DNA from 3 places in the Paenibacillus sp. J22P90 genome. Region 3 is predicted to be linked to each of the others. Evidence: predicted binding sites of a transcription regulator. Region 3 holds the regulator's gene; each other region holds the start of a gene.
What was found. Region 3 encodes LexA, which represses DNA repair genes until DNA is damaged. Its sites were predicted from a motif close to CGAACATATGTTCG; they were not measured.
Positions count from the first base shown of each region.

Region 1: the regulator LexA is predicted to act here: its motif matches at 1,861-1,874, upstream of recA (recombinase RecA).
Region 2: the regulator LexA is predicted to act here: its motif matches at 1,874-1,887, upstream of addB (helicase-exonuclease AddAB subunit AddB).

Region 1 is NZ_JCAUAY010000005.1:437,900-441,187, reverse strand. Features, by position in the region: gene AC58UX_RS19540 (regulatory protein RecX) at 1-673, opposite strand, end outside; gene recA (recombinase RecA) at 748-1,791, opposite strand; gene AC58UX_RS19530 (competence/damage-inducible protein A) at 1,962-3,212, opposite strand; gene pgsA (CDP-diacylglycerol--glycerol-3-phosphate 3-phosphatidyltransferase) at 3,288-3,288, opposite strand, start outside.
Region 2 is NZ_JCAUAY010000005.1:49,924-53,211, reverse strand. Features, by position in the region: gene addB (helicase-exonuclease AddAB subunit AddB) at 1-1,726, opposite strand, end outside; gene AC58UX_RS17570 (class I SAM-dependent rRNA methyltransferase) at 1,993-3,288, opposite strand, start outside.
Region 3 is NZ_JCAUAY010000004.1:591,852-595,139, forward strand. Features, by position in the region: gene AC58UX_RS17065 (HAD family hydrolase) at 1-516, opposite strand, end outside; gene AC58UX_RS17070 (DUF896 domain-containing protein) at 556-741, opposite strand; gene AC58UX_RS17075 (LysM peptidoglycan-binding domain-containing protein) at 875-1,276, opposite strand; gene lexA (transcriptional repressor LexA) at 1,422-2,039, shown strand; gene AC58UX_RS17085 (aminopeptidase) at 2,441-3,288, opposite strand, start outside.

The sequences.
Region 1 (3,288 bases), on a different contig from region 3:
TCTCTGTTTCACTAATAATCTCGCCCAAGACCTTCGATACAATAGACCCCGTGTAGCCTCTTCGCATTAGAAATGCCGCAGTTTTACGCTTTCTATCCATCACTTGTCCTGTCGTTTGCTTCCATTTCGTGCTTGCTATTTTGAGTGCCCCGGCATACTCATCCTCAGGATCAATGGACTCCATGGTACTTTTAACCACATCTTGATGGATCCCTTTTTGTTGAAGTTCTTGTCGAATCAAGTTACGTCCTTTGCGCTGAGTTATGACCCGATTATCTGTCCACATCTTCGCAAACTCTTCATCATTGATATATTTGTTTTCAACTAGTTTCACACTTGCCCATTCAATAATAGGAGCCTCGAAACCCTTCTCCTTCAGTTTACGCTTTACCTCTGATAGAGAATGAGGACGTCTTCCAACCATATAAAGTGCCTTTACGTAGGCCAAATTTTGCTCCTCATCGATCAGGATAGCTTCAATCGCTTGCTTGTATAAAGATTCACCTTTGTTTAAACGATGTTTGATCAAAATATCTTCGTGAACTGAAAAAGCGTATTCCTCATTAAGATAAATGTTATAGCGAGGTCTTCCTTGTTTTTGTTTCTCAACCCTAGTTATGATTTGTAGTTGTTCCTCTTGTTGCTCATTTTGTTGTTCCTCTTCGTGATTCACTTCTATAACCTCCATAATGAAGAAAAGCACCTCAACACAAGGTTAAGGTGCTTCTTCCAGCCTATCTGACAATCCTATTCAAAAGCTGTTTCCAACTCATCTTCCTCGTCATCCGTGTTTGGACCTACGACTTTAATTAAGTTGCTGTTCTCTCTAATTCTCAGTTCAATCGTTTCGGAGATCGCTTTATTATCTTTCAAGAATTGCTTCGCGTTCTCACGACCTTGACCAAGGCGTTCACCTTCATAGGAATACCAAGCGCCGCTCTTATTCACGATATCCAGCTCAGTCCCGATATCAATAATACTACCTTCGCGTGAGATACCTTCACCGTACATAATATCGACTTCAGCTTGTTTAAATGGAGGTGCTACTTTATTCTTAACGACCTTAATTCTCGTACGGTTACCAACCATGTCATTACCTTGTTTGATAGTTTCAATACGACGAACATCCAAACGAACGGAAGAGTAGAACTTCAATGCACGACCACCTGGCGTTGTCTCAGGGTTACCGAACATAACGCCAACTTTCTCACGCAATTGGTTAATGAAAATAGCGATAACTTTGGATTTATTGATTGCTCCAGACAATTTACGAAGAGCTTGTGACATCAAACGTGCTTGAAGACCTACGTGAGAATCCCCCATGTCGCCTTCAATTTCCGCTTTAGGTACTAGTGCTGCAACGGAGTCGATAACAATAATATCAACCGCGCCACTGCGTACAAGTGCTTCCGCGATCTCAAGCGCTTGCTCACCTGTATCTGGCTGGGAAAGTAATAGTTCATCTATATTAATACCAAGCTTGCTTGCATATGAAGGATCCAACGCATGCTCCGCATCGATGAAAGCAGCTTGTCCGCCGACTTTCTGAACTTCAGCAATTGCATGTAGAGCGACTGTTGTTTTACCTGATGACTCTGGTCCGTATACTTCAATAATTCTTCCACGCGGGAATCCACCTATTCCAAGTGCGATATCAAGGGCAAGAGCACCTGATGAAATCGTTTCAACTTGCATATGTGTAGATTCTCCAAGCTTCATGATGGAGCCTTTTCCGAACTGTTTCTCAATTTGACGTAATGCGTTATCAAGTGCGGCACGACGATCTGACAAAACGACCACTTCCTTCTATCATTATAGGTATATGATAACTTGTTTTGGCATGTTTGCCAAGCATTTTTTCGAACATACATTCGTTTTTTCTGCGAACAAACAAAAAACCGTAACAAAGTTATCGCTTTGCTACGGTTCTTCCGTTAACTAACTCCAATTATAGTAGATTTCTAATTGTCTTTCAACTGTTTCCATAATTGATAGAGTGCACGCTTTGCAGCTCTTTGTTTGATAAACGCTCTATTGCCAGATAATTGGAGAGTAAAGACTTCTGTCTTCGCATTCTTTTGTGCTAACCCGACATAGACAAGCCCTACAGGCTTCCCTTCAGACGTGCTTGGACCCGCCACTCCGGTCACCGAGATCCCAAAGTCACTACCTGTCCTAATAATCAACTGCTCAGCTAAAATGACGGCTGTGTCGCTGCTGACAGCGCCTGGGGCACCTTCCCCCTCCAAAACATCCATTGGAACACCAAGTAACTTATGTTTTAAAGCGTTAGAGTACACGATAATACCGCCTAAGAATGATTGTGAGCTGCCCGGCACGGCTGTTAATAAATCACTTAGCAAGCCCCCTGTACAGCTCTCAGCCACGGCGAGTGTCTTCTTACTTGCTGCGAGTAACTGTAAGATGATCGTCTCTATAGGCACGTCTTGATCCGCGTAGAGATACTCCCCTAGCCGATTTATAATTTCAGCTTCAGTCGCTTGTAATTTCTGCTCGCCTTCTTCAGCCGTATGTGCACGCGTAGTTAGACGAATGGTCACTTCACCCTCATTGGCGTATGGAGCAATGGTCGGATCCGATTGCGACTCAATCAAATCCAACAAATGATGCTCCAAATTGGACTCCCCAATGCCAGCAAATTTCAACATTTTCGAATATAGCGGCACTTCATTCGTCATTAAAGATTTCAGCCAAGGCACAGCATAGTTCGTAAACATCGGCTTCATTTCTTTCGGAGGACCTGGTAAAAGGATAAAATACGTCCCCTCAAACGTCAGCGCATTGCCAACGGCCAAACCTGTATCGTTATGTAAGGGATCGCTGCCTTCTAACATCAGGGCTTGTCGTCGATTGCTCTCCACCATATGAATTCCTCGCGAGGAAAACATGTGAGTAATAGCCTCCATGGACGGCTCGTGAAGCACTAATTTGCGCCCCGTCAATGCCGCTAAGACATCTTTAGTCAGATCATCTTGAGTCGGCCCTAGACCGCCTGTACAAATGACTACATCAGCTCGAGATGCCGCTAATTTCAAACTTTCTAATAAGCGCTGTTCGTTATCGCCAACTACGGTTTGAAAGTACATATCAATCCCATGTGCAGCACATTCCCTCGATATAAATTGCGCATTCGTATTGACAATTTGACCAAGCAGCAATTCTGTTCCTACCGCGATGATTTCGGCTTTCATTCTGATTCCTCCTTAAATGAGAAAACCTCTAATCTGATCGATCAATGATGATCGACCAGGTTTAGAGGTAGGTTGT
Region 2 (3,288 bases), on a different contig from region 3:
CGTTGAATAGCTCCAAAGAGAGTTCATCATCGCCCATGGTTTCAACTAATTGATCCAGCATATCCATGACACTGTTCCACATTTGACCATGTTCACGAGCCTTTTCCGGCTTGCCGTCACGTGTGGCTTGCTGAGTCCATGCTTCCAGCTTCTCTGGAGCTTGAACCGTGACCAAAAGCTCATACACCGCTTCAACCTGACTTTTAACCGTACGGGCCTGTGCCAGACGATTGGCTAGCGCTAACAATGGACGTACAACTAAAGCTTTGCTAGCATTTAACGCTTGAAGCTCCACATTTTGTGCCTGACTCTCTTGTTCCGCTTGCTCCAAATTGACACGAAATTGATACGTCCATGGCTTTCCATCCGTCCATCGATACCCTTGAATACCGAAGGCTAACACATAATTTTCTAATTTATCAAGATCCGTCCTTGACGAAGTCGCATCGAGAGGAAGCAATAAATCGGTCTTAATACAACGAAATACGGCATCGTAATGCCAATTATGCTGAACTACTTCTAGGGCAGACCGAATAAATTCCACGAGTGGATGATGAAGTACCGACCTCTTTTGATCGAAAAAATGAGGGATTTCATGATCCGTAAGCACCATGTTTAACAGATCTTGATAGCCTTCCATATTCCGTACCATAACGGCAATTTCACGCCATCGCACACCCTGCTCTCGAACTAAATGCAGCATGTCACGCACAGCGCCTTCAACCTCAGCACGGCGATGAACAGCTTCCCGAATGACGAGCTGATCACCTATCTTTTCTCCAGCGGAAGCCTTGTATTTAGCTGCTCCCCCGCCAATTCGCCGGTCAAAATTGTGCTCTAAATACGCAAGCGCTGGACTATCTTCATAGCGTGGATAACGATCTGGTGCAAGCTGAATCACTTCAGCGGCGTCTAGGCCAAGCTGCCAAATCATCTCCTGCAAGCGAACCATCGTCGTAGCAGTAGGATGGAATAAATCCAGTTCATCCGGTGTATCCCCCGCCTGCAGCTCGCGATCCAGACACAGCGTAATCGTCACTTGCTTACAAGCCGCAAACAAAGCACCAAGCACCTTGAATTCTTGCGGCGTAAAGCCGTGAAACCCATCTATCCAAATCGAAGCGGAACGCAAATAACCGGAGCTTGCTACCTGCTCTGCCAGCAGCGTCAAGTAATCCTCGCCATCCAAGTACTGCTTGGCAAGCTCCATCTCAAACTGGCGATACACCAAATGAATATCGTGCATTTTATCGCGCAATAAGCCGTGCTCACCTAGATTCGTCACACGCTTGTTCTCATGAGCCTCCAGCTGATCAGCGGTCACACAATAGCGTTTCATCTCTGTAAAAAGCTGGTTAAGCCGATCTACGAAGCCCATTTGCTCGGCCGAGTGTCCGAAAAGACGAAGCTTACTCTTGTATTTATGTAAAATGCTCGTTAACAGCAGTTTCTTACCTGTATCATCAATAGGCAGTCTTGCCGTGCCGCCTTCTTCTTGCATCACACGCCAAGCTAAGCGGTGAAAGCTTAGTACTTGCGCGCGAATCATCCCGCGAATGCTTGGATCTGAAACCAACGCATGCTCCGCTTGAAATGTGGCTTGTTCAGGGACAAGCAGAATTAAAGGATCTCCTTCTGGCGCTATAGCTAGCTGCTTTTTCATTTCCGTCAAACAGTGTTCACTCTTGCCGCTCCCGGCTCTACCAATCACGAATCGAATGGACATTCAGGGCCTCCTAACACTTTCCGTCGGAAAGCTTGCTTCATAAGCAATTCTCGTATTCTATCTCTCTATTCTAGCATATTTTTGGTGCTGAGTCGGTGTGGTAGATGATGGAGGGGGTTCTTGGGGACTTACTTAATAATAGTAATACGAACATATATTCTATTATTGTAACATGGAAAATGAAATACGGAAAGGCTTCTTCACAGCACAAAAAAAGCAAAGCCAGAAAAACTCCAGCTTTGCTCTTTTTCAAGAAAACTCACTATTTATTTGCTGCGCACTTCAAATATCGCAAATTTTAAATAATGCCCCTCATCTACGCCTAGAATACGCGGGTGATCCATCCCTGCACCGCGGAATTCAATTAAGCGGAGTAATTTACCCGCATCTGTTGCCGCCGCATGAATCGTTTCAAGGAACAGCTCCGGATGCATGTGATAGGAACAGCTCGCAGTAACGAGATAGCCTCCCTCATTCACAAGCTTCATGCCGTGCAAATTGATATCTTTATAGCCGCGGCATGCCCCTTCAACCGCACTTTTCGTTTTCGCGAAGGCAGGAGGATCCAAAATTACAACGTCCCAAGTCCGACCACCTGTACCAACTGGCTTTGAGGTGTCGATCTTAGCTTGACCAGCAGCACCTGCTGCAGAGCGAAGCTTGCGCTCATCCAAGCCTTTCACTTGCGTTCGCAAATACTCAAAAGCATCCGCAACAACGAATTCAACGCGATCCTCGAAACCGTTCAAAGCGACGTTCGTACGTGCGCTTTCAATCGCATGCTCGGAAATATCGAGACAGGTTACTTTTTTAGCGCCGAATTTACATGCGTTTAACGTGAAGCTTCCCGTATGCGAGAAGCACTCCAGCACAGAGGCACCATCCCAGAGCGGGAACGTCACTACCTTGCCATTTGCGTTCACAGGAAGCATCTGCGTTACGCCATTCTCTTCGATTTCGGTCAGATTGATGCCGCTCCGGTGCCCCCACCCTGTCATCAATGGCTCGATCGCTGCACGATTTTCACGTTGGTCGAAGAAGTAGCCCGTTTTCTGACCTTCCTCAATATCTACGCGGATCCGAAGGCCATTTTCCAAGATATCAACATGCTTTGCGCAGTCTCCATATAAAAGGCCTTTCGTTTGCTTTAAACCTTCCAGTTCACGGATCGAAACGTCACTTCGCTCATAGATCCCTGCTGGCTTCATGACTTGAACCAGTGCTTCCACAATACTTTCTCTGCAGAGGTCCATTCCCAAGGTCAAAAGCTGAACAACAAGCGTGTTCTCGAATTTATCCACAATGAGTCCTGGCAGAAAATCAGCTTCCCCATACACCAAGCGATAAGACTGTGCGCCTTTCACAAAGCGCTGACGATGAAGGAAACATCGTGTAAATCGTTCGACGAAAAAGTCTGTCGTCATCGCCTCAAGCGGGCTATACGATACAATACGAACCGTTAGCTGGGACGCCTCGTTATAATATCCCGTAGCCAAATACTTCCCCAGATGGTTCTGAACCGAGACCAGCTGACCAGGGACAATGTCCCCATCCGTGCGCTC
Region 3 (3,288 bases):
AATCGCAGGAACACCTGCTAATTTCTCCTTTTGAAGATCAGGAGAACCGTTCGTTAATAGAAGCAGCTTGTAATTGCCCTTCAAAGCATCTAACACACGGAACGTTTCTTCGTAAACATAGGGACGTCTGCGACGTTCAGCTGCAAACAACTCACCTAGCTTGTAACCTAGCTCACGATCTTCAATCCCCAGCGCAGCAAGCCCTCTCGTCCATGATTCTGTGCGATAGCCTGGTGCCAATTTCTCTAGTTTGCGGAAGTTTTCGTCCTCACCTTGTGTGAAATTCGCCCATAGACCCTCAAAAGGATTGATTCCAATCATTTTGGTAAATGGGAACGTCTCAAAGGATTCGTATAAGCTTCTAGCTTCTTTACGAACAGATGCTTCTAACTCCTCTGGATTTACATTCACATGCTTCGCCGCTTCTTCACAAGTTGCAGCAAAAGCCTCCTCTACACTGCGATCATCCCATAGCAAAGTATCATCCAAATCAAAAAGCACAGCTTTCAACGTCATCATTCATTTCCCCTTTGAATGTAGTATCTATATGTAGGCTTATTTCTCTTCGTCAGTAAACTTAATGGAATCGAGTTGGACCTTCAGGTTTCCTCTAAAGGCATTGATATAGATCTTTCTTAATTCGTTACGCTCTTCTAGCTCAGCATCTGTCAGGCCTTCCGCCTTCGCCTTACGAGCTAGTTCATTGATACGCGCAATCGTCTTATCCATGCTGTCACTCATTGTAATCCTCCCAGTCAAAATTTCAATATGAGTACTACTTTGCCATCACCGATTAGGAATGTCAAGGATAGACACAAAGAGACATAGCTCAAGCGCCATGTCTCTCTTTCATTTATATGAATAAATCAATAATTTAAGGAAGTACTAGAACTTGTCCAGCTTGCAATGAGTTGCTCGATAAATGATTAAATGACTTCAATTTCTCGATGTAAGAACGCGTGTTCTCACCCTTCTTTTTGTGCAGTTCTGCGACTCCCCAAAGCGTGTCACCGCTTTGAATGACAATCTTCTCGTGCTGGACAACTTTCTCCGATGGTTGAACAGAAGCAGTTGATGCAGCTACTGTAACGCTCCCATCACCTGCATAGGCTTGTACAATCGCACCAAACGAAAACACAGTACCAAGTATGACTGCGATCAGCAAGAAACGAAGTAGTAACTTCGCATAACCTCGTTTATTGTTCATCCCTCTGGATGTGTGAGCAGCACCTTGACGTGTAGTTGTTGCGTTCGATTGTGAGTAAGCCATATACATAAAATTCATCCCCCAAACATTTGTTCTGATATTAGAATAACACGAACACATGTTTGAGTCAATCGTTTTTCGAACTTATGTTTGTACGAACTCGGGTTCTATGTTATACTTTGGGTAATGATTCCCAGTATTGGAGTGATAACTTATGAGTAAAATTTCGCAGCGTCAACAAGCCATCATGGAATTCATTAAGAACGAAGTGAAAGACAAAGGCTACCCGCCTTCCGTTAGAGAAATCGGCGAAGCTGTTGGACTAGCCTCCAGTTCGACCGTACATGGGCATTTGGAGCGTCTTGAGAAAAAAGGCATGATTCGTCGAGATCCAACCAAGCCCCGTGCAATCGAAATCCTGGGACTTGATGGTGCTGAATCTAATTTCGCAGTGTCCGTCGCTCGTGTTCCTCTCGTAGGTAAAGTAACGGCTGGTGTTCCTATTACAGCCACTGAGAATATCGAAGACTACTTCCCGCTTCCTTCCAGCATGGTCGGTGACAACAACGTGTTCATGCTCAGCATTATGGGTGACAGTATGATTGAAGCTGGTATTCATAATGGCGACTATGTCATCGTAAAACAACAGCAAACAGCTAATAACGGCGATATTGTCGTTGCTATGACAGAAGACGATGAAGCAACAGTTAAGCGTTTCTACAAGGAGAAGGATCATATCCGCCTTCAACCAGAGAACTCCGCGCTGCAACCGATTCTATTGAAAAATGTGACGATTCTTGGTCGCGTGATTGGATTGTTCCGGGATATGTAGCATCGATGTAGGCGAACAAATGTGGGGGAATCCGCCCATAAAAAGCATAAAAGAGGAGCTAAGCGGCATATGCCACGTAGCTCCTCTTTTTTATTCAGAAGTTGGTTACAGGTTTGACTAAGCCGCAAGGGACAAAAGGTCAAAGATGCAAAAATACACTTACTTTCGGGGAAAACGCCCCAAAATGACTAAATTAGTGCAAAAAAGCACCATCTAGGACCGATGATGCACCAAAACGACGAATACTCACAGAAAAAGTTGCCTATTTGCAAGCATTTCGCATATCAAACATACGTTCGTGTAATGAGTTGCATTTTTGCATTTTTGCATTTTTGCACTTTTGAACATAATGCTTCGTCCTCGTCAATTTGTGATCCCATTCGCTTACATTTCAATCACAATTAGAACGTTAACACCCAGTTCCCCGCACGGAAGATCGGCTCAATTGTCCCATCCGCTAATTCCCCATCGATCTCAAGCTCTGCTGAACCGATCATGAAGTCGACATGAATCAATGAGCTATTCCCTCCGCGAGCTTTCAATTCCGCATTCGTCAGTTTGGTACCATCCGTTAAATTAATCGGATAGCAGCTCCCCAACGCCAAGTGGCAGGAAGCATTCTCATCGATGCCTGTATTGTAGAAAATACGATTTACATTAGAAATCGGAGAATCGAAAGGAACAAGTGCAACTTCACCTAAGTAGCGCGCCCCTTCATCCATATCCAGCAAACGAGCCAAATGTTCGTACCCCACCTCTGCCGTAAAGTCTACAACCTTACCCGCTTCAAATGTAAAGGTAAACTTATCCACCAACGCTCCGTTAATATTCAATGGCATTGTACTCGCCACTTTGCCGCTAACACCTGTTCGGTTCGGGATCGTGAACACTTCCTCTGTCGGCATATTCGCCACATAACGGATGCCTCGCGCGTTCTCATTATCCCCACCTAGCCAAATATGCCCCTCTGGCAACTCAACACGTAAATCCGTACCCGTAGCACGATAACGCAGTGCTTTGTAGCTTCTTGCATTCAATAAGCTGTGCGTCGCCTTCAGCGTATCCAAATGTTTGTGCCAAGCTTCAACAGGATCGTCTTCATAGACGCGGTTGAATTTGAATACCGCATCCCACATCGCAGCAATTCGCTGCTCTTCTGGCAGATCCCCGTACACAATATTAGCCCATGCTTCTGTTGGCGCTTTGATCAAACACCAGCTAAATGCACCTGTTCGGACATATTGCTGAT